Regions from separate parts of the Pseudomonas sp. C2.3V genome, predicted to be linked through region 1. Evidence: riboswitches for the same ligand, from Rfam matches in the RefSeq annotation. Region 1 holds a riboswitch; the other holds the start of a gene.
The links. Region 1 has a riboswitch for cobalamin ahead of AC4LF3_RS08625 (CbtB domain-containing protein). Riboswitches for the same ligand answer to the same signal wherever they lie in the genome.

Region 1 (16,102 bases):
ATAAATGTTGGGCGTCGGGCCAAGCACGGCATCCGGCCAACAGGTTTCAGACAGACCAACACCCTTCCCTGGAAGCCACTCAAGGTTGCCATGCTTGCCGACATGCACCAGCACATGGGCGCGATAGACGTGCCTCAGCCAAAAATAGAACGCCAGATACCCATGCGGCGGTACAAGGTCCGGATCGTGGTAAACCGCACTGGGATCAAGGTGATAGCCCCGCGCCGGCTGGATACCTACAAACGTCAGTCCGAACCGCAGCCCGGCAACCATCATGCGGCCGCAGCGAAACATGGGGTCCTGCTCGGGATCGCCCCAGCGTTCCCGCACCGCGTCCTGGTTCACCTGCGGCAATTCGGCGAAAAAGCGCAGGTAGTCCTCCATCCCCAGGCTTTGATGGCACGGCCGTAAATCCAGGTTTCCCAGATCATTCGTCACGCCGCCCAATAGGGAATGGACCAAGGCCGTTCCGCTCTCGGGCAGGCCTTCGACCGGATATCCTTCGGTCTCCAGCGCTTTGAGAATATTGAGTGCAGCGGCAGGCGTATCCAGCCCTACACCATTACCAATCCGGCCGTCCCGGGTCGGGTAATTGGCCAGGATCAAGGCGGTACGCTTTTCACTATTTGGCAATCGAGCCAACATGATCCAGCGCCGAGCCAGTTCAGCCACAAACGCCATTCGCTCATGAACGGGCTGATAACACACCACATCGCTCTGGCTGCGCTCATCTCGCCAGGCCAGGCCCTTAAAACTGACGGGGCGCGTGATGATCCGCCCATCCAGTTCCGGTAAGGCAATGTGCATCGCCAGGTCGCGTGGACCAAGCCCTTGGGCGTTCTCCCGCCATCCCGGTTCGTTATCCTGGGCACAAATAGCCTGCAGTACCGGCACATCGCGACGAAACGGGCGGAGATGAGGGGAATCCGGGTTGGACTGGGCAAAACCTGTCGTATTGATGATCAGCTCGGTCTCTGTCGCCTCCAGCAGTGCCTCGACCTCAGCAAGGCACTCCGGCTCCTTGAGACTGGCTACGGCAACAGGTAACGGATTAATCCCTTGAGCTATCAATGCTTCGCAGAACGTATCGATGAACCCTGTATTGGCCGCTTGTAGATGACTGCGGTAGAACAACAGGGCTGCTACCGGCCCATCCTCCTGCCAACGCTGCTGCCACGAGCCCAGCGCCTTATCTTTATCACGCTCTGGCGCATACACCGCAACACGCGGTAGCGGCTGAGGCTCGACCCACATCGTCTCACGTCCAAACCATCGCTGGCCGATGAAGCGATACAGCATGCGGGCATTATCCATGCCGCCCTGTCGCAGGTACTGCCAGATCCGCTCGGCATCCTCAACGGAAGAGTTACCCAACGCCATTAGCTCAGGATCGGGTTTGTCATCTCCGGGTACAAGAATCAGCCTGGCACCTTGTGCGGCCAGCTGGGCCAATTGATCTACACCGTAGCGCCAGTACGCCGCCCCGCCCAGCAACGAGACAATGATGACCTTGGCATGCTGAAGCACCTCATCGACATACAGATCAACCGAGGCGTGATTCATCAGCTGCATGGGGTTGGCCAGGCGCAGGCTTGGAAAGTCCTCAGGCAGCCCGCGCGCCGCTTCGGCCAGCAGCGCTAGATGAGAATCGGCACTGCACAGGATCACCAGGTCGCCCGGGGTCTGTGCAAGATGAGCGATTCCGTCGTCGGGAGTAAAGCCGCCGGGCTGAGTCCTGAGGAGATGCATCGTATTAAGCCAGTACGCTGCGGAGTTCAGCGCTGATGGCAGCCTGATCCAGATCCTGGCCAATCACGACCAGACGTGTCTGCCGAACCTCATCCGCCTTCCAGGCACGATCGAAGTGCTTGTCGAAGCGGGTACCTACCCCTTGCACCAGCAGGCGCATCGGCTTGGCCTTGATGGCGACGAAGCCCTTGATACGCAGGATGCCGTGGCGCTGCACCAGCCCGGTCAATGCGTCCAGCAAGACACTTTCCTCTACCTCTGGCAGATCGACCGCAAACGAGTCGAATTCGTCATGATCATGCTCCTCATGAGGCTCATGGTCGTGATGCGTCTTTCGCGCGTCGATATGCAGCTCGGCCTCGGCATTCAGCCCCAGCAGGACAGACAACGGCAGCTGCCCATTGCTCGCTTCGATGATTTTCACGGACGCTGGCAATTCGCTCTCGATCTGGCTACGCACGGCCGCCAGGGCCATTTGCGGCATCTGGTCGACCTTGTTCAGGATGACCAGATCGGCGCTTGCCAGTTGATCCTCGAACAGCTCATGCAGTGGGGACTCGTGATCCAGGTTGGGGTCCAGCTGACGCTGGGCATCGACTTTTTCGGGATAGGCCGCAAACGTACCCAGGGCAACCGCCGGGCTATCCACCACGGTGACAACGGCATCCACGGTGCATGCATTACGGATTTCCGGCCACTGGAAGGCTTGTACGAGCGGCTTGGGCAGCGCCAGGCCAGACGTCTCGATCAGGATGTGGTCGATATCGGCACGTCGGGCCACCAGGTCGCGCATCACCGGAAAGAACTCTTCCTGCACGGTACAGCACAGACAGCCGTTAGCCAGCTCGAATACCCGGCCTGCGGCTTCTTCTTCGGTACATCCGATGCTGCACTGCTTCAGGATTTCACCGTCGATACCCAGCTCACCGAATTCATTCACAATGACGGCGATGCGCCGCCCTTGGGCATTTTCCAGAATATGGCGCAGCAATGTGGTTTTGCCGGCGCCGAGAAAGCCGGTAATGATTGTGACAGGAATCTTGGCCAAGGTTTTCATGAGCTGCCTTATGAAAAAGGGACAGGCAGGCATGACGAAGACGCGCTCATACGCAGTCCAGACGCCACACCGGATCACCCCGCCCGGTTGTCGGAAAGAATACGGCTCACACGTGCAGCCGCATTCTGAAATGTGTTCAAGGCAGGTCTCCTGGCTCACGGCAACGCTTCTCGCCTTCCCGCCCAAGAGCAGTGGCTTCCTGAAAAGCATCGATTAAACAACCGTTTACAGTTGCGGGGGCAGCTGCGGTCTCGCACCGCATTCCCTCTTAGCTTTGGTCATGTGCCAAAGCACCCTGAAGGCGCAAAGGCTACGAGCGACACTCTGGAGTGTCAATCGATGAAGTTGACGCTTCGCCCGTGTTCGTGGTCTGCTTGCGCCTGATTTCAGGTGTCGCCACGCGGTTCGTGGCGGTGAAACGGGAAGCCGGTTCAAGTCCGGCACTGCCCCCGCAACGGTACGTGAGTGTAGATCGATATCCACTGTGCTCGGCTGTAGAGCATGGGAAGGCCGATCTTGCAGGCGTTGGAGCCCCTTGCTCCACCCCCTTCACAAGTCCGGAGACCGGCCTGATTGACGATTGAGCAACCTGCGGTGGGCGGGCGCAGCTGAATGGCGTGGCGCGCAAGCGACCGCGCCTTCGTGCGTTCCCTCATCCTCGCCACACTCCTAGGAGGGAATCCATGAATAGCCAATCCCTGTCTCATGTGCCTACGGCATCCGGCACCCTGACTCAACGCCTGACTGCCGCCGCCCTGGCGTGCGTGTTGGGAGCAGGCCTGGTCTTTCTAGCCGGCTTCTCACACATCGACGCCCTTCATAATGGCGCTCATGACACCCGTCATAGTGAAGGCTTCCCCTGCCATTGAGGCTGTGACATGTACAAACGGATTGCCTTTACAGCCAGCTTTGCCGGACTACTGGCGGCACTGCTCCTGAGCGTGCTGCAGGGTCTTTGGATCACGCCGCTTATCCTGGAAGCCGAAACCTATGAGGTAGCGGGTGAAGCGCACGCGCATGCCGCTGACACGCCTGCTCACCACCATGACGACGAGGCCTGGGCGCCTGAAGACGGCTGGCAACGAACGCTTTCGACACTCGGCGGCAACCTGGTCGTTGCGGTTGGATTCAGCCTGATATTGGCAGGCCTGTTTACGCTACGAGCCCCGCGCCACGCCTGGCATGGCTTGCTTTGGGGCGCTACCGGCTATCTGACCTTTTGTCTTGCGCCCTCCCTGGGGCTGCCACCGGAACTGCCCGGCACCGCAGCGGCTGAACTGACCGCACGGCAAGGCTGGTGGATCGGCACCGCGGCTGCCACAGCCTGCGCCCTGGCCCTGCTATTTTTCACCCGCCATAGGGTGTTGCGTCTGGCCGCATTGGCCCTTTTGGCGCTGCCCCATATAATTGGCGCACCACAACCTGCCGAACAGGCAAGCCTGGCCCCTGAATCCCTGCAGCAACATTTCCAGTTGGCAGCACTTGTTTCCAATACCGTTTTCTGGATTGTGCTGGGCTGGCTGAGCGCCTGGTTCTACACCCGTGATACAGCTGAGAACACCTGATGACTTTAAGTAACAGCGCACCCGCCATTCTCGTCGTGGGGCATGGCACTCGCAGCAGGCCGGGCGTCGAAGAGTTCTTCCGCCTCGCCGAACACCTCAAGAGCCGCTTTCCAGATCGTCTGTGCACCACAGGCTTTCTCGAATTCGCCCGCCCGACCATTGCTGAAGGCCTTAACAAGCTGATCGCAGAAGGTGCTCGTAACATTACCGCCATTCCTGGCATGCTGATGGCCGCCGGCCATGCCAAGAATGATATTCCCAGCGAACTCAACGAGTTCATGGCCGCGAACCCGGAAGTCAAGATCACCTACGGAGTGGAACTGGGCGTCAACGCCAAGATGATGCGCGCTGCACGCGATCGTATCGAGGCGGCCGAAGCGCAGTTTGGCGATGATTACCGTCGCGATGAAACCCTTCTGGTCGTTGTCGGGCGAGGCGCGTCCGATGCTGACGCCAACTCCAACATCACCAAGATCACGCGCTTCCTGTGGGAAGGCATGGGCTTCGCCTGGGCCGAGACCTGCTATTCCGGCGTAACCAAGCCGCTGGTAGCCGACGCGCTGCCTGTCGTGCATCGCCTGGGCTACCGCAATGTCATCGTATTCCCCTACTTCCTTTTCACAGGACGCCTGATCGATCGCATCTATGCAGACGTAGATGCCTATGCCGAGGCGCATCCCGAGGTACGGGTTGTCAAGGCCGGTTATCTCAACGACCATCCCTTGGTCATCGAGGCGTTGGTGGACAAACTCCATGAAACCGAGGAAGGCACTGGCAACATGAACTGCCAGCTTTGCCATTACCGCGAGCAGATCATCGGCTTCGAAGACCGTGTCGGTGCTCCCCAGTTCGGACACCACCACCATGTGCGCGGTATTGGCACCGATGCCGATCATGACCACCACCATCATCACCATCATGGTCATCACCACCATGATCATGAACATGGCCACAGTCATGATCATGCTCTGTCACCTGCCCAGGCAGCGCCGCTCAAAGGTGTTCAGAAACTGACCCCGGCGGATTGATTGCATGCCCTTCGATTATCAGCGCGACCCGGAGGCCATCGAGCGTCAGTCCTTTGAACAGATCAGGACATTGACCGACCTCAGCCGCTTTGACCCTGACCAGGCGCAGATTGCCATGCGCCTGGTACACACCTGTGGCGAACCGGAGATTGTGGAAGCGCTGCACTTCAGCCCACATGCCATGGAAGCCGGTCTTGCCGCCGTGGAGGCGCAGGCCTCTATCCTCTGTGATGTCGAAATGGTCAGGCACGGCCTGACCCGACGCCTGTTCGGTGAACGTCCCTTATGCTTTCTGAATGACGAGCGCGTCCCGGCACTGGCAAAAGCAACGGGTGAAACGCGCAGCATGGTGGCGCTGTCGCTGTGGGAGCCCTATCTGCCCGGCAGCATTGTAGTCATTGGCAACGCCCCGACAGCCCTGTTCAGACTGCTTGAGCACTTGGAATCGGGTGGCCCCAGGCCCGCCCTTGTCATCGGGATGCCGGTTGGATTCATTGGTGCAGCAGAATCCAAGGATGCGCTCATGGCTCATGGGCAAGCACTCGGCATCGAGTGGATAGCACTCAGTGGCCGACGGGGCGGCAGCGCGTTGGCCGCCGCTACGCTCAATGCACTGGCACGTGTGCAGCAAGGGATACGCTGGTGAGCGAACGAACCTGGAATGGCCCTACGCTGGAGGTCATCGGCCTTGGGCTCGCAGGCGAAGCCCTTTCGGCCGAAGCGCGGCAGGCACTGGACTCGGCTGAACTGGTTATTGGTGCACCGCGTCATTTCGAAGCGCTTGAGCAGCAAGGCCTCAATGTTCCTCGCCGAGCCCATTTCCCTAACCCGTTTTCAGCGCTCTGGTCGCTTCTGGCAGAGCACTCCGGCCAGCGCATCGTCCTGCTTGCCTCTGGCGACCCGCTTTTTTATGGCCTTGGCGGACATCTGCGCAAGCACCTCACCGCTGAAAAGCTTCGCTTTTATCCGGCAGTGTCCAGTATCCAGGCCGCCTTTGCCCGGATCGGCCAACCCTGGCAAGAGGCTGAAGTGGTCAGCCTGCATGGTCGTCCCCTTTCCAGTCTGCGCGCCGCCCTGAAGGTCAACCGCTGGTTTGCAACGCTCACCGATGCCCACAGCCATCCTGCCGCGATCGCAGACGAGCTGGTTGCCGGAGGCTTTGGTGATTCCACCGTTTGGGTAGCAGAAAACCTGGGTACCCATGAGGAACGTGTGTCCACTCATACGGCCAGCCTTCTCAGTGAGTCGACTGAAGTCTTTTCTCCCTTGAACGTCGTGATCTTCAGGACTCAAGGTGCAGGTGGCGTACTGCCTGAATTCCCGGGCATCACCGACGCCGCGTTCAGCACAGACGGTGACGAGGCCGGCAGAGGTCTGCTGACCAAGCGCGAGGTACGGCTGTGTGTTCTTTCGCTGCTTGAGCCCCGTGCAGGTGATATCGGCTGGGATATTGGTGCAGGGTGTGGTGGCGTAGCGGTGGAATGGGCCCGATGGAACCCCTATGGGCAGGTTCAGGCCCTGGAGTATCACGCCGAGCGACTCACCCATCTTGCTACGAACCGTGACCGCTTCGGCGTCGTCAAGAATCTGCATATTCATGAAGGCCGTGCGCCTGAGCATATCGCTAAACTGCCATCGCCGACCGTCGTATTTGTAGGCGGTGGCGGCCGTGATCTGGCTGCGATTCTTGAAGCATGCTGGGCTCGACTCCCGTCAGGAGGACGCCTGATTGCCAGTGCCGTCACCGAGGATGCGCGTATGGCTTTGCATGGCTTTTCACAAATTGAGCCTGCCCAGGACGACGAATGGATCCAGTTGGCCGTTTCCAGAGGCGACCGTCTCGCCGGTCAACGCCTCATGCGCCCGCACCTGCCTGTACTTCTTTTCAAGCGAATCAAACCATGACTGGTACACTTTATGGCATCGGTGTCGGCCCCGGCGACCCCGAACTGCTTACCTTCAAGGCTGCCCGCCTGATCCGGCAGTGTCCGGTAGTAGCCTATATTGCCAATCAGCAAGGTGCCTCCCAGGCGCGGGTCATCGCCCAGGAACATCTGATCGATCAGCTGGAGCTGCCTATCTACATGCCGTTCGAGCGTCAGCGCGATGCGGCGCTCTCTGTCTATGATCAAGCTGCTGCCGATATTGCCCACCGGCTTGAGCATGGACAGGACGTGGCGGTTCTATGCGAAGGCGATCCTCTACTGTTCGGCAGCTTCATCTATCTACATGATCGGCTGGGCGAGCGGTTTCCCTGTCAGATTGTGCCGGGCATCAGTTCGATCATGGCCGCCGCCGCTGCAGCGCGTCACCCGCTGACGCGACTCGAACAAAGCCTGCGCATCCTGCCCGCTACTGCCGGCCCGGAGCGGCTGGCCAGCGCCCTGCATGAGCCCGGACCGCTCGTGATCATGAAACCCGGCCGCCAGTATGGTGAAATCCTGCGCTTGCTGCGACGTACCGGACGTGACGCTGATAGCGTTTATGTCGAATACGCCAGCCGTGACACACAGCGGATCATTCGATGCCATGAAGCGATGCCTGATGGAGAACAAGGCCCCTACTTTGCCTTGTTCCTAATCGGGGCACAGCCATGCTGACCATCGTCAGTCTGACGGATGCCGGTGCTGCGCTCGCTCAACGCTTGCAGTTACTGGATCGAAGTGCCGAGTGGCTGCATCGTCCTCAGCCTTTTATCGAAACCGTACAGCAACGCTTCCAGGCCGGACATCGGCTGGCATTGATCTGCGCCAGCGGTATCGCCGTACGCACCCTGGCGCCAGTGTTGCAAGACAAGTACCGCGACCCGCCGGTGCTGGTGTTGGATGAAGCCGGTCGGTTCATCATTCCCCTGCTGTCCGGCCATGAAGGCGGCGCCAACGCCTGGGCGCAGGAATGGTCGGAGCAGCTGCAGGCTCAATGCGTTATCACCAGTGCCCGGCGCTACACCCGTCCTCTCTACATTGCTGGCCTGGGATGCGAGCGAGGTTGCCCGGAATCAGTTCTGCATACACTGATGACAGAAACCCTGGCTGCCCATTCGCTGACCGTAGCCGACATCAATGGCTTCGCCAGCATCGCATTGAAACACGACGAAGTCGGCATGCTGGCATTGGCTGAAACATTAAATGTACCTATTCGGTTTTTCGAAACCGACACGCTCAACCGGTACGAAAACCAGCTCACTCAACGCTCCGCTATCGTTTTTCGCGAAACGGGCTGCTATGGCGTGGCAGAGGCAGCGGCCCTTGCAATGGCCGAGCAGGTAACGGGCGGTCCGGCCGAGCTGATCATTCCCAAACACAAGAACGCCCGTGCGACCTTTGCTCTTGCACGCGCCTATCAGGATCCTTCATGACTGGACGTTTAGTTATCATCGGTACCGGCCCAGGCGGGCTGGAGCACTTGAGCCCCGCTGCCAGCCGCGCGCTGGAAGGCGCTACAGACCTGGTTGCCTACCCGCTCTACGTCGACCTGCTCGGCGAGATCGTGGCCGGCAAGGCACGTCACGATAGCCCGCTGGGTGATGAAATCGGCCGTGCCCGCCGCTCCCTGGAGCTGGCCGCCGAAGGCCGAAGCGTGGCGCTGATTTCCAGCGGAGATGCAGGCATCTATGCCATGGCGACTCTGGTGTTCGAGCTACTGGAGCACGAGGCGCTGCCCGCCTGGCACGAGGTGGAGATTGCCGTAGTGCCCGGCATTTCAGCCCTGCAAGCCTGCGCCAGCCGTGTGGGCGCCCCACTTGCCCACGATTTCTGCACCATCTCGCTTTCAGACTTGCTCACTCCTTGGGAAACCATCGAGACACGCATCCGTGCGGCAGGCCTGGGAGATTTTGTGGTGGCCTTCTACAACCCGGTCTCCCAAAAGCGTACCTGGCAGTTGGCACGTGCCCGTGAGCTGTTACTGGAAAAACGCCCAGCAGACACGCCTGTCATTATCGGTCGCAACGTCACCCGGGCAACAGAGCAGATCACTATCACTACACTAGGCGAACTGGACCCAGCTCAGGTCGATATGCTGACTATTGTGCTGGTGGGCAACAGCGAAACCCGCCGAGTTGGCCAATGGGTATACACGCCCCGCGGCTATGCTAAAAAACTGGGAGCCGATGCATGACGGTTTATTTCATCGGCGCCGGTCCTGGCGACCCCGAGCTGATCACCATCAAAGGCCAGCGACTGATTCACAGCTGCCCGGTCATTCTCTATGCAGGCTCCCTGGTCCCTGAGGCTGTTCTCCAAGGCAACACAGCCGAACAGGTCATCAATACTGCCGAGCTTCATCTGGCGGAAATCATGACGCTGATCGAAGCTGCCCACGCCAAGGGCCAGGATGTAGCACGCGTGCATTCAGGCGACCCGTCACTCTATGGCGCAATTGGCGAACAGATTCGCCGTTTACGTGAGCTGGACATTCCGTTCGAAGTGATACCGGGCGTCACAGCCACGTCTGCTTGCGCTGCCTTGCTCGGTACAGAACTGACGCTCCCGGATATCTCTCAAACCATTATTCTCACGCGCTATGCAGGCAAGACAACTATGCCCGAGGGTGAGCAACTGCCGGACCTTGCTAGGCATGGCGCAACCCTTGCCATACACCTGGGAATCAACCGACTGCACAAGATTGTCGAGGACCTGATCCCGCACTATGGCGCCGATTGCCCGGTGGCTGTGGTGCACCGAGCTACCTGGCCGGATCAGGACTGGGTAATGGGTACGCTGGAAGACATCCTGGCTAAAGTTCGGGCCAAAGGCTTCCACCGCACGGCGCTGATTCTTGTCGGGCGCGTGCTGGCACCAGATGATTTTTCCGAATCCTTTCTTTACCGGGAGGACAAGGCTCATGTATATCGTCCGGCATACAAGCGTCGCAAAAAAGCCAGCGAGGAGCCGCCTGCATGAGACCGTTCACCTGCCCGTTCGTCCATTCCAAACCTGACGCACTCATGTCAGTGGTGGGCTGAAGGACGACTCAACGCCCATGCGCGAGGAATCTCCCGAGCGTAAAGGTCCGCTGCGCAGCGGCTTTACAACAGGCAGCTGCGCCACGGCCACAAGCCTGGCAGCGGCACGCCTGCTCTTGCGTGGCGAAACCTGTGATGCCTTGACCATTGATCTGCCCAAGGGCGGGAAAACCCTTCTGCTTCGTATCGAGCATTGCGAGCGTAGTGCTATGGGTGCCACCGCCTCGATCATCAAGGATGCTGGAGATGACCCGGACGTTACCCATGGCGCACGGGTTTTCGCTCAGGTCGAGCTGACAGCCGAGCCCGGTATTACCTTTCTAGCAGGTCCTGGTGTTGGCACAGTAACCCGACCAGGTCTGGTACTGGAGGTTGGTGAACCCGCGATCAACCCGGTACCCCGGCAGATGATGCGCCACCATCTGGAGCGGCTCGCCCTTGAGGCTGGCTACCCTGGCGGGTTCCAAGTGACTATCGGCGTTGAAAGCGGTGAGGTATTGGCGCAAAAGACCATGAATGCCCGCCTGGGCATCCTGGGAGGGCTGTCGATTCTGGGTACCAGCGGCATCGTTCGTCCCTTTTCCTGTGCAGCCTATATCGCCTCAATTCAGCAGGCTATTGATGTTGCCCGCGCCAATGGAGAGTCTCACTTGGCTGCGTGTACCGGCAATGCCAGCGAGGCGGCCATGCGGACCCACTTCGGCCTGCCTGAAATTGCCTTGATCGAGATGGGAGATTTTGTCGGCGCGGTCTTAAAACATACCAAGCGCGTTCCAGTGCCACGATTGTCTCTCTGTGGCGGTTTTGGCAAGATCAGCAAATTGGCAGCCGGACACATGGATCTCCACAGCCGTAGCTCCAGCATAGACCTGCCCTGGCTGGCTGAGCAGGCGGCAGCTCTCGGCGCAGGCGCCACCTTGCAAGCGGCTATTGCTTCCTGCACTACCAGTCAACAGGCGCTCAAGCTTTCCCATGAGGCCGGTTTCCTCCTGGCTGACCATATCTGCCGACTCGCTCGTAATGTGGCGCTCAGTAAACTGCCCGCTGCCACGGCACTGGACGTTTTTGCCATCGACCGCGCCGGCAATCTGATGGGAAGCGCGTCTTGAAGAAAATTCTGCTGCTGGGCGGCACTCGCGAAGGTCTGCGCCTTGCCTATCAGCTTCCCGCTGATGCCATCTATAGCCTGGCTGGCCTGGGTCAGATACCTGATGACTTACCCTGCCGCTGCCACGTAGGTGGCTTTGGCGGTATCGATGGGCTAGTTCGTTTCATTCATGAACAACGAATTGATTTGCTGCTCGATCTGACCCATCCGTACGCTGAACAGATCAGCCGACATGCTCAGAAAGCCGCTAGACAAACAGGTATCCCATACTGGGTGCTGCATCGTCCGGCCTGGCATCCTTGCGCGAGTGATAACTGGCGGGAATGGCATCACTGGCCCGATCTGACGGCCCAGCTTTATCCCTTTGCCCGCGTCCTGATGGCGCTCGGACGAGAGCCGCTAACCCATATCGATGAGATACCCCCTCACCAGCATTGGTGGGTTCGCTGCCTGGTCACTCCGGAGCAGACTCGTTCCAACGTTACGCTCCTGAGCGCACGAGGACCATTCCAGATAGAAGACGAATACACCTTGTTGAAAGATCAAGAGATCGAGGTGATTGTATGCAAGAACAGCGGCAGCAGCGCCACCGAGGCTAAACTGATCGCTGCGCGCGACTTGAAAATCCCTGTCCTGATGCGTGCTCGCCCCCCATTGCCACAGGCGGACCAGACATTTACTGCAATCGATTCCCTGATGACGGCGCTAGGCCTACGCCGGTAGTCAGGACTGAGCAATATCTGCATCGGCAACAGGCGCGTCTTCGCCTCGGGCCCGTACATGAATCGCTGCAAAGGGCTCGTTCTGTACCAATTCGATCAGCGATTCCTTTACCAACTCCAAGATAGCCATGAATGTCACCACCACACCTAAACGGCCTTCTTCGACGGTAAACAAGGCAATAAAGGGTACGAACTGTCCCCCCTTGAGGCGTTCGAGCACATCGCTCATGCGCTCACGAGTCGATAAGACTTCCCGTGACACCTGATGGCTCTCGAAGAGATCCGCCCGCCGCATAACCTCACTCATGGCCAGCATCAGCTCGTTCAGCCCCACATCCGGCAGGAGTTTGCGCGCCTTGGCGTCAGGTGCCGGTAAAGTGGGTACGGTAATGTCACGCCCTACCCGAGGCAAAGTATCTATATCCTCAGCAGCTTTTTTGAAGCGCTCGTACTCCTGCAACCGGCGAATCAATTCAGCTCGAGGGTCATCCTCTTCCTCTTCCTCCTCCGAAGAGCGAGGCAGCAACATGCGCGACTTGATCTCCGCCAGCATGGCTGCCATGACCAGATACTCTGCAGCAAGCTCCAGACGAACCGATTTCATGAGTTCGACATAACCCATGTACTGCCGGGTGATCTCAGCCACTGGAATATCGAGAATATCGATATTCTGTTTGCGGATCAGGTAAAGCAGCAGGTCAAGCGGTCCCTCAAAGGCTTCGAGGAAGACCTCCAGCGCATCTGGCGGGATATACAAGTCCTGTGGCAGCTCGGTAAAAGCCTGCCCGTAAACCAGCGGTACTGCCGCCTCTATGCGTGCCGAAGGCTCGTTCACGTCAGGACTGCCTGGCTCGCTCATGCACGCTCACGCTCAAACGGCTCTGGATCACCAGCACCAACACGTAGAACTTCCGGCTCGCTGTCGGTCAGGCTGACCACCGTAGAGGGCTCAAGTCCCCCCATTCCACCATCAATGATCAGGTCAACGAGATGGTCCAGCTGGTCTCTCATCTCATAAGGGTCGGATAGCGACTCTTTCTCGCCGGGCATGATAAGGCTGACACTCATCAGCGGCTCCCCCAGCTCTTCCAGAAGCGCCTGAGTGATGGGATGCTCGGGCACCCGCACACCAATGGTACGTCGCTTGGGATGCAGCAGAATGCGTGGCACCTCACGGGTGGCGTTGAGAATAAAGGTATAAGGTCCTGGCGTATGCGCCTTGATCAGTCGAAAGGTGCTCGTGTCGACCTTGGCATACAAACCAAGCTCGGAAAGATCGCGGCATACCAGAGTGAAGTTGTGCTTGTCGTCCAGCTGGCGAATTCGCCGGATGCGTTCTACGGCATTTTTCTCACCGATCCGACAGCCCAATGCATAAGACGAGTCGGTGGGATAGGCGATCACGCCGCCGCTTTGAATGATATCCACGGCTTGACGGATCAGCCTCGGCTGGGGATTTTGCGGATGTATCTCGATGTACTGGCTCACGTTGGCTCCTGACTGGCTGGGTAGATGGCATGGCCGAATCGTGCCCACAGCGGAGGCAGGTCTTCAGGGACCGGACGGTACATGCCCAGGTCAGACCAGTCACTCGGTGTATGGAAATCACTTCCGGCACTAACCATCAGACCGAACTCACGCGCCAGAATTGCCAACATGCCAACCTGTTCGGCTGGCTGGACCCCATTGACCACTTCCAGGGCATGCCCGCCGGCCATGATGAAGTCACCGATCAGCTTGCGCCGTTTAGTCCGTGTAAAGTCATAAGCCAATGGATGAGCCAGACTGATCCACGCCTTGGCCGCACGCAGGGTTGTGACTGTTTCCTCCAGGGTCGGCCAGTGCTGCTTGACATCACCGATCTTGCCTCCGCCCAGCCATTTGCGGAATGCTTCGCCCCTGTCCTTCACATAGCCTGCCTGCACTAGAAACTCAGCGAAATGAGGGCGGGAAGGCGCATTACGGCTATCACCCAGCGCCTGCTGAATAGCCTGAGCGCCTTCAAGCGCCCCCGGCATGCCCTTGGCAGCCAAACGTCGATCAATTTCTTCGGCCCGCGCCCAACGCCCCGTGTAAAGGGCCTCCAGTGCCTGCTTCAGGTCTGGAGAGTCACTGTCAAAGCCGTAGCCCAATACATGGATGGTTGCGCCGCCCCAGGTACAGGAGAGCTCAACGCCTGTCAGTAACGTCAATCCCAGCTTATCGGCCGTCTGTCGCGCCTCGGCAAATCCTTCCAGGGTGTCATGATCGGTCAGGGCCAGTAACCGAACGCCCCGCTCATAGGCGCGTGCAACCACCTCGGCCGGGGCCAGTGTCCCATCGGAAGCCGTACTGTGGCAGTGCAGATCGACACGCATCCTGGTTCCTCGTCTTGATTCGTCTGTTATTATGCCCGGATGTCTTGGCTCCGGCTGCTTAAATGAAACAACTTATCGATTTCATCCCCCTGCTTCTGTTCTTCATCGTCTTCAAGCTTGAACCTCGAACCGTCGAGTTCGCAGGTCATGCCTTCTCACTGGGCGGCATCTTTAGTGCAACAGCGGTTCTGATCATTGCGTCAGTCATCGTCTATGGCATCCTTTTCATCCAGCAGCGACGTCTGGAGAAAGGCCAATGGCTGACGCTGGTGGCCTGTCTGGTGTTTGGTGGCATGACCCTGGCGTTCCACAGCGAAACTTTCCTGAAATGGAAAGCGCCTGTGGTCAACTGGCTGTTTGCCCTGGCCTTCATCGGCAGTCATTTCATTGGTGACAAACCGCTGATCGAACGGATGCTGGGCCATGCCATGACCCTGCCCCATGCGATCTGGGTACGCCTCAACATTGCCTGGATCATCTTCTTCTTGGTCTGCGGCTTTGCCAATTTGTTCGTTGCCTTTACGTTCGAGAGCATCTGGGTGGACTTCAAGGTGTTTGGCAGCCTGGGCATGACGCTGCTCTTCATGATTGGTCAGGGCATTTACCTGTCCAAGCATCTGCATGACAGCGACTCCAAGAAATCCTAGAACCGCTGAAGTCTTCATACAGCTGCCGGCCTGTCATACGTCGGTAGCCTGCTTCCGGTTTCCGACGAGCCTAACGTAATGAGCCAAATTCTTCTGATCGATGACGATCGTGAGCTTTGCGATCTGCTAAGTGCCTGGTTGCAGCAGGAAGGATTCGAAGTGCGCGCCAGCCACGATGGCGTGACTGCACGCCAGGAACTGGCTGCCCACACCCCTTCTGCAGTAGTACTGGACGTCATGCTGCCTGATGGAAGTGGTCTGGAGCTGCTCAAGCAGCTACGCAGCGACTACCCCGAGCTACCTGTCGTGATGCTGTCCGGCCGTGGCGAACCCCTGGATCGCATCCTGGGCCTGGAGCTGGGCGCGGATGACTATCTGGCCAAACCCTGCGACCCGCGAGAGCTGACTGCGCGCCTGCGCGCCGTTCTACGCCGCAGCCACCCGGCGCAGCCTGCAGCCCGTTTACAGCTGGGCGATCTGTCATTGAGCGTTGCCCGAGGCGTCGCTAACATCGGCGAGCACGAGGTCAACCTGACACTTACCGAGAGCCGCATTCTGGAAGCCCTACTTCGCCAACCCAGTGACCCTCTGGATAAACAGGCTCTGGCCCAGATTGCCCTGGGACGTAAGCTTACGCTTTACGATCGCAGCCTCGATATGCATGTCAGCAATCTGCGCAAGAAACTGGGTGCCCATGCGGATGGCAGACCCCGCATCATGGCTATTAGAGGCCGCGGCTATTATTACAGTGAATAGGCGGCACGGTACTGACACAGTTTACTGACTGCGTATTTACCCAAGCTTTACCTTGATTGACGGCGCCTGACCTTGTCTCCGCTAAAGTGGACTCATCCGGTCGATACCGGCTCTCAAAAAGGAGAACCTTATGCGCAAGATGATTCC
Region 2 (16,102 bases), 630 kb from region 1:
ATCAACCGTGGCGCTTATCTGAGTGAGGCGCTAGGGCATTGTGGGGAGTGCCATACGCCCCGTACCTGGAGTCAGGGGTTGGATCGCTCTCTACACTATGCCGGTGCGCGCCAGCAGGGATGGACGGCCTGGAATATCACGTCTGACCCTCGTGGTATCGGTGACTGGAGTGACGAAAAGCTGATGAATTACTTGCGAAATGGTCATCAGCGTGGGGAGGCGGTAGCGGGCGGACCCATGGCACAGGTTGTCAGCGGTAGCCTGCGGTTTTTGACGGACGAAGACCTGCGGGCCATGGTGGCGTATTTGCGTAGCGTGCCTGCAAAGCCGGGCACCGTACCGACGCATGCCGAAATAAGCGTGAAGCCGGAAACGCAGGGCAATACAGACGCCGAAGCGTTATTCGTGTCGCTATGCGAGAGCTGTCATCATCCCGATGGACAAGGGCTGGGAGGACCTTATCCGCATTCCTTTCCGAATTACTCGGCCGTGCGCGACCCGGATGGAACAAACCTCATTCGTGTCATGCTTGAAGGGATTGAGCGAAAGGGGATGCAGGATGAGGCTTTTATGCCTGCCTACCGCGCACTCTTGAATGATGATCAGATTGCAAGTCTGGCCACTTATATCGGCCACCGGTTCGGTGGCCATACCCATGTGTTTTCGGCTCAGGACGTAGCCCGTCAACGAGAAGCAGGAGCCGGGCAATGACAATCCATCAATTGAATGTCAATGGCGCGGCTTACGAGGTCGATGTCGATCCGCAGGTGCCATTGTTGTATGTGCTGCGCAACGAGTTGGGCATCATAAGCCCTAAATTCGGATGCGGTCTTAGTGAGTGCGGGGCTTGCACGGTTCTGGCAGACGGTCGCCCTGTACGCTCCTGCTGCGTGCCGGTCGGCTCACTGGCAAGCCAGGCTATTGTGACCGTTGAAGGCCTGGGTACGCCAGACCGACCACACCCTCTGCAGCAGGCGTTCATCGATGAGCAGGCCGCGCAATGTGGGTATTGCATTCCAGGCATGTTGATGAGTGCACAGGCATTGCTCTCTCAAAACACCTCGCCAACCGACGAGCAGGTCAAACGGGCGCTTGCCGGTAATCTGTGTGGATGTGGAACACATACGCGCATCGTCAAAGCAATCCAGCGTGCCGCAGGCCTCATGCGCCAGGGCGAGGAGCGCTTATGACTTTTCTGGTGTCGCGCCGTTGTTTTCTCCAAGGGCTATCCGCTCTGGTGGTAGGGTTCAGCTTTGACGGTGTTCGGGCTGCCGAGCTATTGACGCCTGACCTTTCGGCCGAGCAGGTGAAGAAAAACCTGGACGCCAGACAGCTCGACGCCTGGTTGGCTATTCGCCAGGATGGCCGCGTCATTATCTATAGCGGCAAGGTGGAGCTGGGAACCGGGGTTGAGACCGCATTGCGCCAGATCGTGGCGGATGAATTGTGCGTCTCGTTCGAATCTACTCGTTTGATTCAGGGTGATACACAGTTGACGCCCAACCAGGGCATCACAGCAGGGAGCAAGACGATTCAGGTGGGTGGTGCCCAATTGCGTCAGGCTGCCGCTTCAGCCCGGCATTATCTTTTTAATGAGGGTGCACGTCGCCTGGGGCTCGATACGTCGGTGCTCGATACGGTGGATGGGTGTGTGGTCTACCGAGGCGATCCAACAGGTCGTTATGTTCGTTATTCCGACCTGCTGACGCAGGGTGCCTTTGAACGTTCTGTAGATAAGACTGCTAGTGTTCGAGCAGTCGAAAGCTATCGAGTCGTTGGTCAATCCATACCGCGGGTAGATATTCCTGCCAAAGTCTTCGGTCAGTTTCGTTACGTTCATGACCTAACTGTCCCGGGTATGGTGCATGGGCGGGTGATTCGTCCTCCGATAACGGGTGCCAGCCGTCTGGATGGATTAAAAGTCGAGCACCTTGATGCCAGTGAACTACCGGCAGGCGCGCAACTGGTCTATGAAGGCAACTTCGTGGGTGTGGTTGCAGAACAGGAATGGGTGGCCATGCAGGCTGCCCGTGCGCTCAAAGTGACGTGGAGCTATACCTCCACGTTGCCGAACCCTGGCGATTTGTACGGCCGCTTACGCCATGTGGCCGGCGAGCCTGAGGTGCTGGTCGAGCAGGGAGATGTCATCGAGCATATGGGACAAGCCGCCCAGGTTATTTCGGCTGAGTACCGCTGGCCTTTTCAAAACCACGACTCGATTGGCCCTTCGTGCGCTATTGCCGATGTACGAGCTGGCGCGGCAACCATTTGGTCGGGTACTCAAGGCATTTATCCGTTACGGTCGGCTTTGGCCAATCTGCTAGGCATGGACGAACACGCCGTGCATGTCATTTATAGCCAAGCTTCAGGATGCTATGGACATAATGGGGCAGACGATGTCGCGGGTGATGCTGCGCTGCTGTCCAGGCACTGTGGTCGTCCGGTACGTGTGCAGTGGTCCAGGGCTGACGAGCATGGTTGGAACCCCAAGGGTCCGGCTATGCTGATGCAGCTGCAAGGAGGGATGAACGAATCCGGTGACCTTGTGGCGTGGCACTTCCAGAACTGGACGCCTACTCATGTCACCCGGCCCAGCGCCAAGGCGGGAGCTGCTTCCCTGTTGGCTGGGCAACTCTCTCGGGGACTGGCCATCCAGGGGCCCAACGCGGGGGGAGACCGTAACGCCCCCACCAATTACACCCTGGTGAACTGTCGGGTTGAAACGCACTGGATCGACCCCTTGAGTTCGCCGCTACGGCCCTCTGCACTGCGTGGTTTGGGAGCGGTAGCAAACACCTTTGCCAATGAATCCTTCATGGATGAGCTGGCTTGGGCCGTGTCGGTTGATCCCTTGTCGTTTCGACTGCGTTATCTGCAGGATCCTCGCGGCCGTGCCGTGCTTGAAGCGGCCACCCGGCAGGCTCGCTGGACGCCTCGACAGCAGGGTCCTGATCGATGGAAAGGCCAATCCGTCCAGGGCCGCGGGATCAGTTACGTTCAATACGAGAATGAAAATGCCTATGTGGCCGTAGTCGCCGATGTGGATGTCAGCTCAGCCGGAGTAAGGGTCAGACGCGTGACGGTTGCCCATGATTGCGGGCTCATCATCAACCCGGACGGTGTTAGGAATCAGATTGAGGGGAATGTGATTCAGGCGGTCGCCCGTACACTCAAGCAGGAAGTGACGTTCAACCCTACCGGTGTGACCAGTCTTGAGTGGGGAGCCTATCCCGTGCTGGCCTTTCATGAAGTACCAGAGATTGACATCGTCTTGCTCGATCAGCCGGACCAGCCTTCTGTTGGGGCAGGTGAAGCAACGTCTGCTGCAGTGCCTGCCGCTATTGCCAATGCGGTATTCGATGCGACAGGGTTACGGCTGCGGCAGGTACCTCTGACAAGAGCGCGCCTGACCAATGCCATGCACGCATAAGCCTTCTTACTGCTGACCGCCGGGCACCAGGACCTCATGGCGATCCGTCTCCAGTGCCTGCTCTTCTGCCTTCCAGGTCAGGTTGAAGCGCTCGGCAACTGTAAAGCGCTTGTCGATGAAGTCCCAGCGCTCTACCTCGACGCATTTGGTTTCGCCGTTGCCTACGATCAGTCGATTGAAGGAGTTGGGTGCACTGCCACGTACGCGAGAGGAGAGCGTCGTGCCTGCCTGCACAATCCATATCTCTCGGGAAAGCTCAGGGTACTGGCCGCTTAGGGGAAGAACATAAGGGAGGTGGATATGGCCACCCATTACCAAGTCTAGGCCGGCGTCAGCCCAGGCGGTAAGCGCATCTCCTGCGCCGCCCTGCAGATTGCTCAAGTCACTCAGAACCATGGCGCCAAAGGGTTGATGTGCTACAACGATGCGCAGCTTTTCCTTTGAGGTCTTGTTCAAGCGGTCGACGACGCGTTGAATCTGCTCGGATGTAACCGCTCCGTCCTTGCGCCGCTTGGGGTGCGTAGTGTTCAACCCAATGACCAGAAGATGTTCATCTTCATAGGTAGGCTCAAGGTCGCTTCCAAAATGACGCTGGTAGTTGGCATAGGGCGTCATGAAGCGGGCAAAGAGGTTATAAAGCGGAATGTCGTGGTTGCCTGGTATTACCAGGGTAGCTGGAATGCCATATTTCTCAAGACGCTGCACGTAAGCCAGCCCGGCTTCGAACTGCTTGTCACGGGCTCGCTGTGTGATATCTCCTGAAAGAATCAGCAAGTCGGCGCCATGTTCACGTACGTGATCTTCCAGCGCATCAAGTACGGGTTGTTGTTCGGTACCGAAGTGAGTATCGGAGATTTGCAGAATCGTTGTCATGGGAAATGCATGCTGTCAGTGTGAAGTTACGACGCTAATGGGCGGCGAGAATTCGATTGTCTGGCCTGATTTAACGGTTAAGAGGCTGTAAGTGGTTAGGCGATTCCACTTGCATGGGCGTCTTGAGTTAGCCGTTATTCGTTCAAACGTTCAAACGGCATTATCGATGAAAAACGACACCGATGTCCCTTCGCATAGGTTAAGGAAAAATATGTGATGTTTTTATCCAAAAACTTGCAGACAGTTTCTCATCATTGAGCAGTAATCTGCTGCCGCCGCTTGTCGCTATCAACGATTAGCAGTACTTCATGGCTCACGATTTGTAATATATCACGGGCGTTTTAGACGTCATCGCTTCCCGGATTTTGGTCTGGTTACAAACCTGATTACTGATTTCTCACCAGAATGTGCGGGTACCTTCAAACAGGAGGTATCTGCAGGTTAATGGAAGCGCATCGCTATGAATCAAGCGTGGAAGATTGAGGTAGAAGGGCGCGCGCTTAACGAGGCGTTGCGCCGTGGGATAATTGCGCTGGGTTGGCCCAAGCTGGGCGATCTGCGGGCTTATCCGGATGAAAAGGCAATCAAGATCAAGCTTTCCGAGTATACGACCCAGCATAGTGAGTCAATGTTGGATACGTGGGCGTCGGCGCTCAAGACGCTGACCCACGACATCAGGGTAGGCGATGCCTTAGTCGTGTATGACCACAGGACGCGTCAGTACTGGCTGGGACATGTTACAGGTGGGTACAGCTATGATCCGCATGAATGCGAGGAGTGGCCCAACCTGAGACAAGTCAGGTGGTATGCACAGATTCCCCGTGCGCAGCTCAGCGTCAAGGCGCGCAATGCATTGAATGCGGTGCAGGGCTGTCAGTTGCGCCAGGAAATCTGGCAGCAGCTCGACTCACTCAGCCGTGGTGATTTTCAGCCGGGCGAGCAGGAGGCCGACACTATCCTGAGTGCTCGACAGGATATGGAAGCACAGGCTCGCGAACTGATTGCTGATCGGCTCGATCGTCTTTCCGAGGCGCAGATCATCCAGCTGGTATCCGGTCTGGTACGCGCCATGGGATTTATCACCAAACAGCCTCCTGCGTCCAACGGCAGCCTGGCTATCGAGGCTTCCCTGGATGGCCTGGGTCTGCATCCCCCTCATGTAAAGGTCCAGGTTCAGCATCGTCAAGGTGTCGTAGGCGGTGAGACTTTACGAGAGCTTCTGAACTGTCTGAAGGCTGACGACAAGGGTATTTTTGTCAGTACATGCGGCTTCAGCCAGGAGGCCATCTATGAGGCCGAGCGCGCCGGTCAATTGGTGGCTCTGATGGACATGGATCAGTTAGTCGACATGCTTCTGGTGCATTACGAGTCTCTGGATCTGGAGCTGAAATCTCTGATTCCCTTGACGCGGATCTACTGGCCAGCCTCCTGAACGCAGCAGAAATAAAAAGCCCCGGCACTGGCCGGGGCTTTTCACGATGACCTGTTACTCTTCAAAGTGCCAGGCATCGTAGAGTTCGCTGGCAGAAGCGCTTGCCACTTCCTTGCGTGCCTTGAGCCAATCGGTCAGGGCCTGACGGTCTTCCTCAGTGGGCGAGCCGTAGCGCTTGTTTGCCATGATAGTGCCTTCGATCCAGGTTTCGCCGAAGCCACCCATGTAGTCCAGGTTACGGGACTCGACGAAATCGACGAAATCGCTCAGCAGCGCTTCTAGCGCTTCGTCTTCAAGCGATTCCTTGAAATCAGCCTTGAGCTCGAATGCCAGTTCCTGGAATTCGCCCAGGTAGAGCTTCTTGCGGATACGGCGCTTCATGCGGCTAAGACGGGGATCGTTGGCAGTGGATTCGGACATAGGGAGACCTGTAGCTCGATAACTTCATGGCCAGCCAAAGGGTTTGACTGGATGGAAAGCGGCGCATTATCACCAGCTTCAGCCAGCATGGCTATCAAATATGATAGCGCGGTGACGACAAAGCGAAATGAATCTGTCGCGCCGGTGGATTTTCTGCGCAAAGATTTATCCCCATTTGCCATGACTTTCGTTGACGCTCCCAGGGCTTGCCCGTAACCTGCGCGTCTGCTTGAGGTGCCTCGTGACATGGGTCGACGAGGTGAAACAGGGAAGCCGGTAGCAAGCCGGCGCTGCCCCCGCAACGGTAGGTGAGTTGAACGTCGCACAGGCCACTGGACAGCTGTCTGGGAAGGCGCGGCGGAGGAGTTTTCCGCTCACGAGCCCGGAGACCGGCCTCAGGCGTTACACGGCAATGCGGAGGGCATTGATCGTCGCACAGGGCTAATGGCGTTGTGCGTCGTTGCCTCATCTGTATCCTTGCGGAGCAGATCTTTCCGTTCGCCTCAGCCCTTGCCTGAAGGAGAGCGTCATGAGCGATACCCCAGAAACCCCCACCTCGTTACCCGTCGATGATGCGCGCAATGAGCGCCACCGTGAGCGAATGGTCCGTAAGAAAGCTGTCATGGACGAGCGGATCGCCAATGCACAGAATGAGCGAGGCTTGCTGCTGGTACACACCGGTATCGGCAAGGGCAAGAGCAGCTCTGCCTTTGGCATGGTGGCCCGAGCCTTGGGGCATGGACTGAAAGTGGGCGTCGTACAGTTCATCAAGGGACGCGTCAGTACCGGTGAGCAGATGTTCTTCCAGCGGTTCCCCGAGGAGGTCCGTTACCATGTGATGGGCCAGGGATTCACGTGGGAGACCCAGGATCGTCAACGGGACATCGAAAACGCTGCCAGTGCCTGGGCTGTGGCCAAGGCATTATTAAGTGATCCTGAAATAGCACTCGTAGTGCTTGATGAACTGAATATCGCATTCAAGCATGGCTACCTGAAGGTTGAAGACGTGCTGGCGGATATCGAGGCGCGTCCGGTCTCCCAACACGTTGTCGTAACGGGGCGCGGTGCACCGCAGGCGCTGATCGACGCGGCTGATACCGTCAGTGAAATGGGCTTGGTCAAGCATGCCTTCCAGAGCGGCATTCGCGCCCAGAAAGGAATCGAATTTTGAACCTGCATGATCATCGTCGGTGTCCGGCGCTCCTGGTTGCTGCGCCGGCCTCCGGCCAGGGCAAGACCAGTGTAACGGCAGCCCTGGCACGTCTGCATACAAGACAGGGCCGCAAGGTCCGTGTATTCAAGTGCGGCCCGGACTTTCTCGATCCCATGATCCTGGCCCGTGCGAGCGGTGCGCCGGTGTACCAGCTTGACTTGTGGATGGTAGGGGAAGAAGAAAGTCGCCGGCTGCTATGGGAAGCGGCAGGCGAAGCTGATCTGATCCTTATCGAAGGCGTCATGGGGCTATTTGACGGCACGCCGTCTAGTGCGGACCTGGCACGTCGCTTCAATGTGCCGGTACTGGGTATTATTGAGGCGACCGGCATGGCGCAGACCTTTGGGGCATTAGCCTACGGTCTTGCACATTATCAGGCGGATCTGCCCTTTGCTGGCGTACTGGCCAATCGTGGCTCCAGCGCCCGGCAGACCGAGCTGCTCAAGGCCAGTTTGCCAAGCGGTATGCGCTGGTTTGGTGCCTTGCCGCGCAACTCGGGTATCGAGTTGCCGAGCCGGCATCTTGGGCTGATCCAGGCTGACGAGTTGTCGGATCTGGATGCACGTCTGGACGCTGCGGCCGATGCCATTGCTGCCAGTGCCGATACCTCACTACCGGAGCCTGTGCTGTTTCAGGCCCCTATGAAGAAGAGCGTCGAACCGCTGCTGGCAGATGTACGCATCGGGGTGGCACGCGACGCGGCACTGTCGTTTCTGTATCAGGCGAACCTTGATCTTCTACGCGCCATGGGCGCTGAGATTCGGCATTTTTCAGTGTTGCAGGACCAGCAGTTACCGGAAGTAGACAGTCTCTACTTGCCGGGCGGTTATCCTGAATTACATATTCAACAGCTGTCTGGAAATACCGTCATGCAGTCTGCTATTCGGGCGCATCATGCCGCAGGCAAGCCCATTCTGGCCGAATGCGGGGGGATGCTCTATCTGCTGGAGCGCCTGGCTGACAAGACAGGCGAGCAGGGCGAGATGGTTGGACTTCTTGAAGGAGAAGCCACCTTGCAGCCACGTCTTACTGCACTGGCGCTGCAAAGCGTTGCCTTCGAGAGCGGCACCTTGCGTGGCCATACGTATCATCACTCATCCTTGGAATCGCCATTGGCTCCAACGTTGCGTGGTATCTGTCCCAATGGCAAGGCCACGGCGGAGTCGGTGTTCCAACAGGGCCGCCTGACTGCCAGCTACATTCACTTCTACATGCCATCCGCCCCCGAAACGGCGGCTGCCCTGCTAGCACCATGAATCCTCACGCCTTTCCTTCCGCCGAGCAGGCCGGCGTCTATCGTGCTATCGCCGAACGACGTGACATGCGTCATTTCAGTGGCGGCCATGTACCGGAGGATCAGCTGCGGCGGCTGTTGAGCGCTGCTCATCAAGCGCCAAGCGTAGGCCTCATGCAGCCATGGCGCTTCATGCGCATTACTGATCAGGAGCTGCGTGCCGAGCTTTACCGGCTGGTCGAGTCCGAGCGTGTCTGCACGGCAGAGGCGCTGGGTGAGCGTAGCGATGAGTTCATGCGGCTCAAGGTGGAAGGCATAAAAGAGTGTGCCGAGCTGCTGGTGGCTGCCCTCATGGAGGGGCGAGAAGCCCATATCTTCGGACGCCGTACGCTGCCTGAAATGGACGTGGCATCGCTGTCTTGTGCGATCCAGAATCTATGGTTGTCCGCCCGGGCGGAGGGGCTTGGGATGGGGTGGGTTTCGCTGTTCGACCCGACTGCGGTGGCTGAACTGCTGGGGATGCCTGAAGGCAGCAAGCCGCTGGCCATCCTGTGTCTTGGGCCTGTCGAGGCCTTCTACAATCAGCCCATGCTGGTCGAGGAGGGTTGGCGAACGGCTCGCCCGTTGGATGAGCTCGTGTTTGAAAACCGCTGGGGTTCTGTCAAGGAGACTGAAAAGACATGATTCTGGCCCTGACCACCTTTTTAGGTGTGCTGCTGGATACGATACTGGGCGAGCCTCGACGTTGGCATCCTCTGGTGGGATTTGGTCGGTGGGCAAACGCGCTGGAGCGCCGTTTCAATCCAGGCGGTGGCGGCTGGCGCAGTCACGGGCTGACGGCCTGGTGCATGGCTGTACTACCGTGGGTCGTCTTGGTAGCGCTACTCGATCAGATTCCCTACGTAGGCTGGCTGGTTGAGGCGCTGGCGCTGTACTTCGCGCTTGGCCTTAAAAGCTTGGGCGAGCATGCCAAGCCCATCGCGCTGGCGCTACGGCGTAATAACCTGGAGGAGGCGCGGCGGCGTGTTGGCTATGTGGTCAGCCGGGAAACCCGTGAGCTGGATGAAGAGGCTGTCGCGCGGGCAGGTACGGAATCCGTACTGGAAAACGGAAGCGACGCTGTTTTTGCGGCTCTCTTCTGGTTTGTCCTGTTAGGCGCCCCGGGTGTTGTTCTATACCGCTTGGCCAATACGCTGGATGCCATGTGGGGCTATCGCAATACCCGCTTCGAACGCTTTGGCTGGGCGGCTGCACGCATAGATGATGGGCTCAACTACGTGCCGGCGCGTCTGGTGGCATTGACGTATGCACTGTTGGGTAACTTTGGCTCCGCTCTGCATTGCTGGCGAACACAGGCGCCTCGTTGGGACAGTCCCAATGCCGGTCCGGTCATGGCGGCGGGCGCCGGTGCGCTGGGCGTGACACTGGGTGGTCCAGCGCGCTATCACGGCGAGCTACATGATCGGCCTGTTCTGGGATTGGGGCCTGCACCCACAGCGCACAGTATCGATATGGCACTGCTGCTCGTCCGTCGGGGCGTCATGCTCTGGGTGGCAGTTATCGTGCTGGGAGGCGTGATCAGTGCTTGAGCATGGCGGACGTCTGCGCAAGGCTGCGCAGCGTTATGGTATCGCGTTGGAGGATTGGCTGGACCTGTCGACAGGGCTTGCGCCTATGCCCTGGCCAATACCCCACATACCGTTATCAGCCTGGGCGCGTCTGCCCGAGACAAACGACGGCCTGGAGGAGGCTGCTGCTTGTTACTACAGGGCTCCACGGGTGCTGCCTGCTGCCGGCTCGCAGGCGGCCATCCAGGCTCTTCCCACACTTCGTCCTGAGGGGCGAATAGGCGTACTGGCACCCTGTTACGCCGAACACGAGCAGGCCTGGGGGCGAGCAGGGCATTATGTTGTACCCCTGTCACTCGACGATGTAGAGGCAGCGCTAAGCACGCTTGACGTCTTGGTGCTGGTCAACCCGAACAATCCTACCGGACAGCTTATCGAGCCTGAGCGGCTGCTCCGCTGGCATGCCAAGCTGACCGACCGGGGTGGTTGGCTAGTCGTGGATGAGGCGTTCATGGATCTCTCTCCCGCTTACAGTCTGGCTTCATGGACGGATCGGCCAGGATTGATCGTACTGCGGTCCTTCGGGAAATTCTTCGGTCTTGCAGGCGTCCGCCTGGGCTTTGTGCTGGCTGAAGCGAACTTGCTGGAACGACTGGACGATGTTTTGGGCCCTTGGACAGTCAGTGGTCCAGCTCGGGCCGTGGCACGTGAAATTCTGCTCGATAAGCGTGGTCATGACCGGCAGCGCAAGAGGCTTGCGACGGCAGGGCAGCGCCTGGCTGATGTATTGACCGCTCACGAGCTGGTCCCTGATGGCGGGTGCGGTCTGTTTCAATGGTTGTCTCGACCCGATGCTGAGGCGCTTCATGAGTTCCTGGCCAGCCGAGCCATTCTCACGCGGTTTTTCCCTTCAATAGCGGGCATCCGCTTTGGTCTTCCCTGTGATGAAGCCGGGTGGACGCGACTCACCCTGGCTTTGCAGGCATACAAGGATTCCTTATGACAACCGTGATGGTGCAGGGCACCACCTCCGATGCCGGCAAGAGCACCTTGGTCGCCGGTTTGTGCCGCTGGCTCAAACGCCAGGGAGTGGCTGTCGTACCGTTCAAACCACAAAACATGGCTCTCAACAGTGCCGTCACGGCAGACCATGGTGAGATAGGGCGCGCCCAGGCTGTACAGGCCCAAGCCTGTGGAATCGCGCCGCATACAGATATGAATCCCGTGTTGCTCAAACCCAATACGGACATCGGCGCACAGGTCATTATTCATGGTCGTGCAGTGGCTACGATGGATGCCAAGACCTATCACGGCTACAAGCGTATCGCTCGCGAGGCGGTGCTGGAATCCCATGCGCGTCTGGCCGGCCGATACGAGGTGATCATGGTGGAAGGAGCAGGCTCGCCCGCAGAAATCAACCTGCGTGAAGGCGATATTGCCAACATGGGGTTTGCCGAGCGCGTGGACTGCCCGGTTATCCTGATCGCCGATATCGACCGGGGCGGTGTCTTCGCCCATCTCGTGGGCACGCTAGAGCTTCTCAGCGAGTCGGAGCAGCAGCGTGTGGCAGGTTTCGTTATCAACCGTTTCCGTGGCGATATTGCATTGCTCAAGCCGGGCCTGGACTGGCTGGAAGCGCGGACGGGCAAGCCGGTGCTGGGTGTTCTGCCTTACTTGCACGACCTGCATCTCGAAGCCGAAGATGCGGTCGATACGCGACAGATCGCCAAGCGGGGCGAGGTTATCCGAGTGGTGGTGCCGGTGTTTCCACGCATCAGCAACCACACTGACTTCGATCCGTTAAGGCTGCATCCCCAAGTCGAAATCAGCTTTGTAAGACAAGGTCAGGCGCTACCGCCTTGCGACCTGATCATTCTTCCTGGGTCAAAAAGCGTGCGAGGCGATCTGGCCTTCATGCGCAAACAGGGGTGGGATACTGATATCCAACGGCATCTCCGTTATGGAGGACGCGTGCTGGGTATTTGTGGCGGCTATCAGATGCTGGGCCGTACCGTAAGTGACCCGCTCGGGCTGGAAAGTGATCCAGGTGACAGCGCAGGTTTGGGCGTGCTCGACATGAACACCGAGCTGGCCGCTGAAAAACAACTCCGTAATGTCGCGGGCTGCCTGGCGGCTACCCGGTCTGCCGTAACAGGGTATGAGATTCATGCGGGAGTCACCGAAGGGGCCGCCTTGGAGCGACCTGCCATTATCCTGGATGATGGTCGCTGCGATGGCGCACTGAGCGAAGACGGGCTGATCATGGGAACCTACCTGCATGGGTTGTTCGAGTCGCCTGATGCGTGCACCGCCTTGTTGCGCTGGGCGGGGCTGACTACTCCTGAACGTGTTGACTACCATGCCTTGCGCGAGCGCGATCTCGAACGGCTGGCGGACTTGGTCGACCAGCATCTGGACACCGCGAAATTGCGTGCTTTATGTGGAATAAACCAATGAAGGAATTGATTCTGGGGGGCGCGCGTTCGGGCAAGAGTCGCCTTGCAGAAAAATTGGCCACTGACTCAGGTCTGGATGTCATCTACATTGCGACGGCCCAGGCCTGGGACGCCGAAATGCGTACCCGAATTGCCCAGCATGCCGACCGCCGCCCCGTTGAGTGGAGACTGGTGGAAGAGCCTCTTTATCTAGCTGCGGTGCTGCGAGCTCATGCTTCGGCTGGGCGCTGTCTTCTGGTGGATTGCCTGACCCTCTGGCTGACCAATCTTCTAATGGCAGAGGATGCCACTATGCTCGCCCGGGAGCGAGCGGCCTTGCTGGAAGCCCTATCCGAACTACCAGGCCATATCATTCTGGTCAGCAACGAGACTGGCATGGGAGTAGTGCCGCTGGGTGAGCTAACCCGGCGCTATGTCGATGAGGCGGGCTGGCTGCACCAGGCGCTGGCTGAGCAATGTGATCGTGTTGTGTTGACCGTGGCAGGTTTGCCAATGACGCTCAAAGGAGCTTCTTTATGACGCAGTACTGGTGGCAGGCACCCTGTCAGCCATTGGATGAGCGGGCCCGCCAGTTGGCGACGGCCCGCCAGGCGCAGCTTACCAAGCCGCGTGGCGCACTCGGGCTGCTGGAGCAGGTTGCGATTGATCTGGCGGCGATGCAGGGACGTGAACGGCCTGTTATCGAGCACGTGGCAATCAGTGTCTTCGCAGGGGATCACGGTGTCGTGGAGGAAGGGGTGTCGGCCTATCCTCAGGCGGTGACAGGCGAAATGCTGCGCAACTTTGTTGGCGGTGGCGCTGCCATCAGCGTTCTGGCGCGTTCGCTCAAGGCTCCGCTGGAGGTCATTAATCTGGGAACCGCTGAGCCAATGGAGGCGTTGCCAGGCGTTATTGATCGTCCTCTTGGTCCAGGTACGGCCAACTTTACTCGCGAGCCGGCCATGACTGTTGCTCAATGCGAGGCAGCTCTGCAGGCAGGACGAGACAGCGTCCAGAAAGCCAAGGCAAGTGGCGCTCAGCTGTTTATCGGTGGTGAGATGGGGATTGGCAACACCACGGCGGCCAGCGCTATGGCTTGTGCATTGCTGGAAGCTTCACCCCTCGCGATGACGGGGCCGGGAACCGGACTCGATGCAGATGGCATCGCCTTGAAGGTCGCGGTTATCCAGCGTGGTCTGCTACGCCATGCGGAGTCATTGAGTAACCCGCTAAAGGTGTTGCGCCGTCTGGGTGGCTTCGAGATTGCCGCGTTGACCGGCGCTTACCTTGCCTGCATGCAGGAGGGGGTTCCGGCGTTGGTCGATGGGTTCATCAGCTCTGTTTCCGCCTTGTGCGCCGTACGAATGAGCCCCACCGGGCGGGAGTGGCTGCTGTTTGCTCACAGCGGAGCCGAGCCGGGCCATGCACTTGTGCTTGAAGCACTCAACGCTCAGCCGCTGATTGAGCTGGGGCTGCGTCTGGGGGAGGGAAGCGGTGCAGCATTGGCGGTGCCCTTGCTTCAGTTGGCGTGTCGCCTGCATGGCGAAATGGCGACCTTTGCCGAGGCCAGCGTATCGGATCGCCCGGCATGAGCCTGTTTCTGTTGAGACATGGTGAGACACAAGGGCCGGGTGGTTTTCGGGGGCGTCTGGATCATCCGCTTTCGGAGCAGGGCTGGTCCAGTATGCAGGCCGCGGTCCAGGCATTACCGTCATGGGAGTTGATTATCAGCTCACCCCTTGAGCGGTGCCGAGCCTTTGCTGAGTGGCTGGCAGGTAGGCAGGGAGTAGAGTGCAAACTTGAGCCTGACCTGCGCGAGTTGGACTTTGGCGATTGGGAGGGGCGTACCGCTGCCGAACTGATGGAGGGTCAGGCTGATGCCCTAGGCCAGTTCTGGGCTGATCCCTACAGTTTTACGCCGCCCAATGGAGAGCCGGTGGCCACGTTCGAACAGCGTGTCCTAGGCGCCATGGAGCGTATAGTCAGGCGTACAGCGGATACGCGCGCACTAGTGGTAACCCATGGCGGCGTTATCCGGTTGTTACTGGCACGGCAGCAGGGACTACCTCGCAAGGATCTGCTTCAAGTAGAAGTTCCTTATGCCAGTCTTCATGCTTTTGAGGCGTCTGCCTTGAGCGACACATACCCACCATGCTGCCCTTCCTGATTGCCCTGCAGTTCTTGACTCGTCTGCCGGTACGCCTGCCCGGCATGCCTCCACCCGAGAAAACCGGTGAGTCTTTATTGTGGTACCCCATGGTAGGCGTGCTGGTGGGTACCATTTTATGGCTGCTTGGCAACCTGCTCGGGCAAGCGGCTCCGGTATTGCAGGCCGCTATTGTTCTAGCTGTATGGGTCGCGCTGACCGGTGCGCTGCATCTGGATGGCCTGGCGGACACGGCAGATGCCTGGGTCGGTGGCTTTGGTGACCGTGAACGCACCCTGACAATCATGAAGGACCCTCGCTCCGGCCCGATGGCGGTCGTTGCGGTGATCATTGTGCTCTTGCTCAAGTTCGCGGCGCTTTTCGTACTGCTTGAGCACCACCAGTTGGATGCCCTCCTCCTAGTTCCCTGGCTTGCGCGAGTTGCGCTGCCTGGGCTGCTACTCGTGACCCCTTACGCAAGGCCGGGAGGCTTGGGTCAGGTGCTGGTCGATCACATGCCGAAGCGGTTGCTGCGCCTTGTACTGGCCGCCCATGTCATCGTCATGTTGCTCGTGATACGAGAAAGCCTGATCGCTTTGCTGATGGCAGTGCTGCTCTTTCTGTGGCTTCGTCGAGCATTCATGACACGCCTGGGCGGGACTACTGGCGATACGGCGGGTGCGCTGGTCGAGTTGCTTGAGTGCGGTGTTCTGGTTGCGTTAGCCCTGACGAGTATCTGAATAAAAACGCCGCCTCAAGGGCGGCGTTTTTTCATACATGTCTATCAGAAGCGATAGCTGACCTGAGCGGCCAAGCCATGGGCGCTGTTTTCAACCTTAGCACTGTAGGCCGGCTGCAAAGCAGTCGCTTCACGATTGATTGACGCCTTGTCTTCCCACAGGTAGGCATAGGCAACATCAACGGTCAGATCAGGCGAAGGAGACCAGCCTGCACCAATCGATACGGTCTTGCGATTACCCACCGGAATACGCACGTTGCGGTATTCGTTGTCGGTTGGCGACGGATCGATTGCGAAACCAGTGCGCAGTACCCATTGGGGGTTCAGCTGATAGGAAGCGCCGATGGCATAGGACCAAGTGTCGTGCCATTTGAGTTCTTCATCCACTGTGCCAAGGACATTGCCCAGAGTAGGTACTGTAGGTGTTCCACTGTTTTGTACTTCCAGCTTGTCCAGACGGCTCCAGCGGGTCCAGGTTGCGCCACCGTATAGTGTCCAGCGATCGTCAAGCTTGTAAGTAAAGGATGTATCCAGCGATTCAGGGGTAGTGATATCCAGCTCGGCATCGTACTTGCCATTCAGCGGGCTGATCAGACGATTGACGACGGGAGA

Region 2: it holds a riboswitch for cobalamin, as region 1 does, so the genes downstream of both, cobO (cob(I)yrinic acid a,c-diamide adenosyltransferase) here and AC4LF3_RS08625 (CbtB domain-containing protein) in region 1, are expected to answer to the same signal.

Annotation. Positions count from the first base shown of each region.
Region 1 covers NZ_JBZUBN010000001.1:1,824,405-1,840,506, reverse strand. The annotation lists gene cobN (cobaltochelatase subunit CobN) at 1-1,749, opposite strand, end outside; gene cobW (cobalamin biosynthesis protein CobW) at 1,754-2,806, opposite strand; cobalamin riboswitch at 2,930-3,119, opposite strand; cobalamin riboswitch at 3,178-3,393, shown strand; gene AC4LF3_RS08625 (CbtB domain-containing protein) at 3,490-3,675, shown strand; gene AC4LF3_RS08620 (CbtA family protein) at 3,685-4,371, shown strand; gene AC4LF3_RS08615 (sirohydrochlorin chelatase) at 4,371-5,399, shown strand; gene AC4LF3_RS08610 (precorrin-8X methylmutase) at 5,404-6,045, shown strand; gene cbiE (precorrin-6y C5,15-methyltransferase (decarboxylating) subunit CbiE) at 6,042-7,304, shown strand; gene cobI (precorrin-2 C(20)-methyltransferase) at 7,301-7,999, shown strand; gene AC4LF3_RS08595 (cobalamin biosynthesis protein) at 7,993-8,757, shown strand; gene cobJ (precorrin-3B C(17)-methyltransferase) at 8,754-9,518, shown strand; gene cobM (precorrin-4 C(11)-methyltransferase) at 9,515-10,303, shown strand; gene AC4LF3_RS08580 (cobalt-precorrin-5B (C(1))-methyltransferase) at 10,383-11,474, shown strand; gene AC4LF3_RS08575 (cobalt-precorrin-6A reductase) at 11,471-12,196, shown strand; gene AC4LF3_RS08570 (segregation and condensation protein A) at 12,197-13,054, opposite strand; gene AC4LF3_RS08565 (L-threonylcarbamoyladenylate synthase) at 13,051-13,683, opposite strand; gene AC4LF3_RS08560 (PHP domain-containing protein) at 13,680-14,552, opposite strand; gene AC4LF3_RS08555 (septation protein A) at 14,615-15,199, shown strand; gene AC4LF3_RS08550 (response regulator transcription factor) at 15,278-15,955, shown strand; gene AC4LF3_RS08545 (Spy/CpxP family protein refolding chaperone) at 16,086-16,102, shown strand, end outside.
Region 2 covers NZ_JBZUBN010000001.1:2,455,169-2,471,270, reverse strand. The annotation lists gene AC4LF3_RS11700 (c-type cytochrome) at 1-711, shown strand, start outside; gene AC4LF3_RS11695 ((2Fe-2S)-binding protein) at 708-1,190, shown strand; gene AC4LF3_RS11690 (xanthine dehydrogenase family protein molybdopterin-binding subunit) at 1,187-3,430, shown strand; gene AC4LF3_RS11685 (metallophosphoesterase family protein) at 3,437-4,303, opposite strand; gene AC4LF3_RS11680 (restriction endonuclease) at 4,764-5,735, shown strand; gene AC4LF3_RS11675 (YggL 50S ribosome-binding family protein) at 5,790-6,155, opposite strand; cobalamin riboswitch at 6,371-6,567, shown strand; gene cobO (cob(I)yrinic acid a,c-diamide adenosyltransferase) at 6,685-7,326, shown strand; gene AC4LF3_RS11665 (cobyrinic acid a,c-diamide synthase CobB) at 7,323-8,624, shown strand; gene bluB (5,6-dimethylbenzimidazole synthase) at 8,621-9,286, shown strand; gene cbiB (adenosylcobinamide-phosphate synthase CbiB) at 9,283-10,191, shown strand; gene cobD (threonine-phosphate decarboxylase CobD) at 10,184-11,173, shown strand; gene AC4LF3_RS11645 (cobyric acid synthase) at 11,170-12,627, shown strand; gene cobU (bifunctional adenosylcobinamide kinase/adenosylcobinamide-phosphate guanylyltransferase) at 12,624-13,145, shown strand; gene cobT (nicotinate-nucleotide--dimethylbenzimidazole phosphoribosyltransferase) at 13,142-14,197, shown strand; gene cobC (alpha-ribazole phosphatase) at 14,194-14,772, shown strand; gene AC4LF3_RS11625 (adenosylcobinamide-GDP ribazoletransferase) at 14,757-15,491, shown strand; gene AC4LF3_RS11620 (outer membrane protein transport protein) at 15,536-16,102, opposite strand, start outside.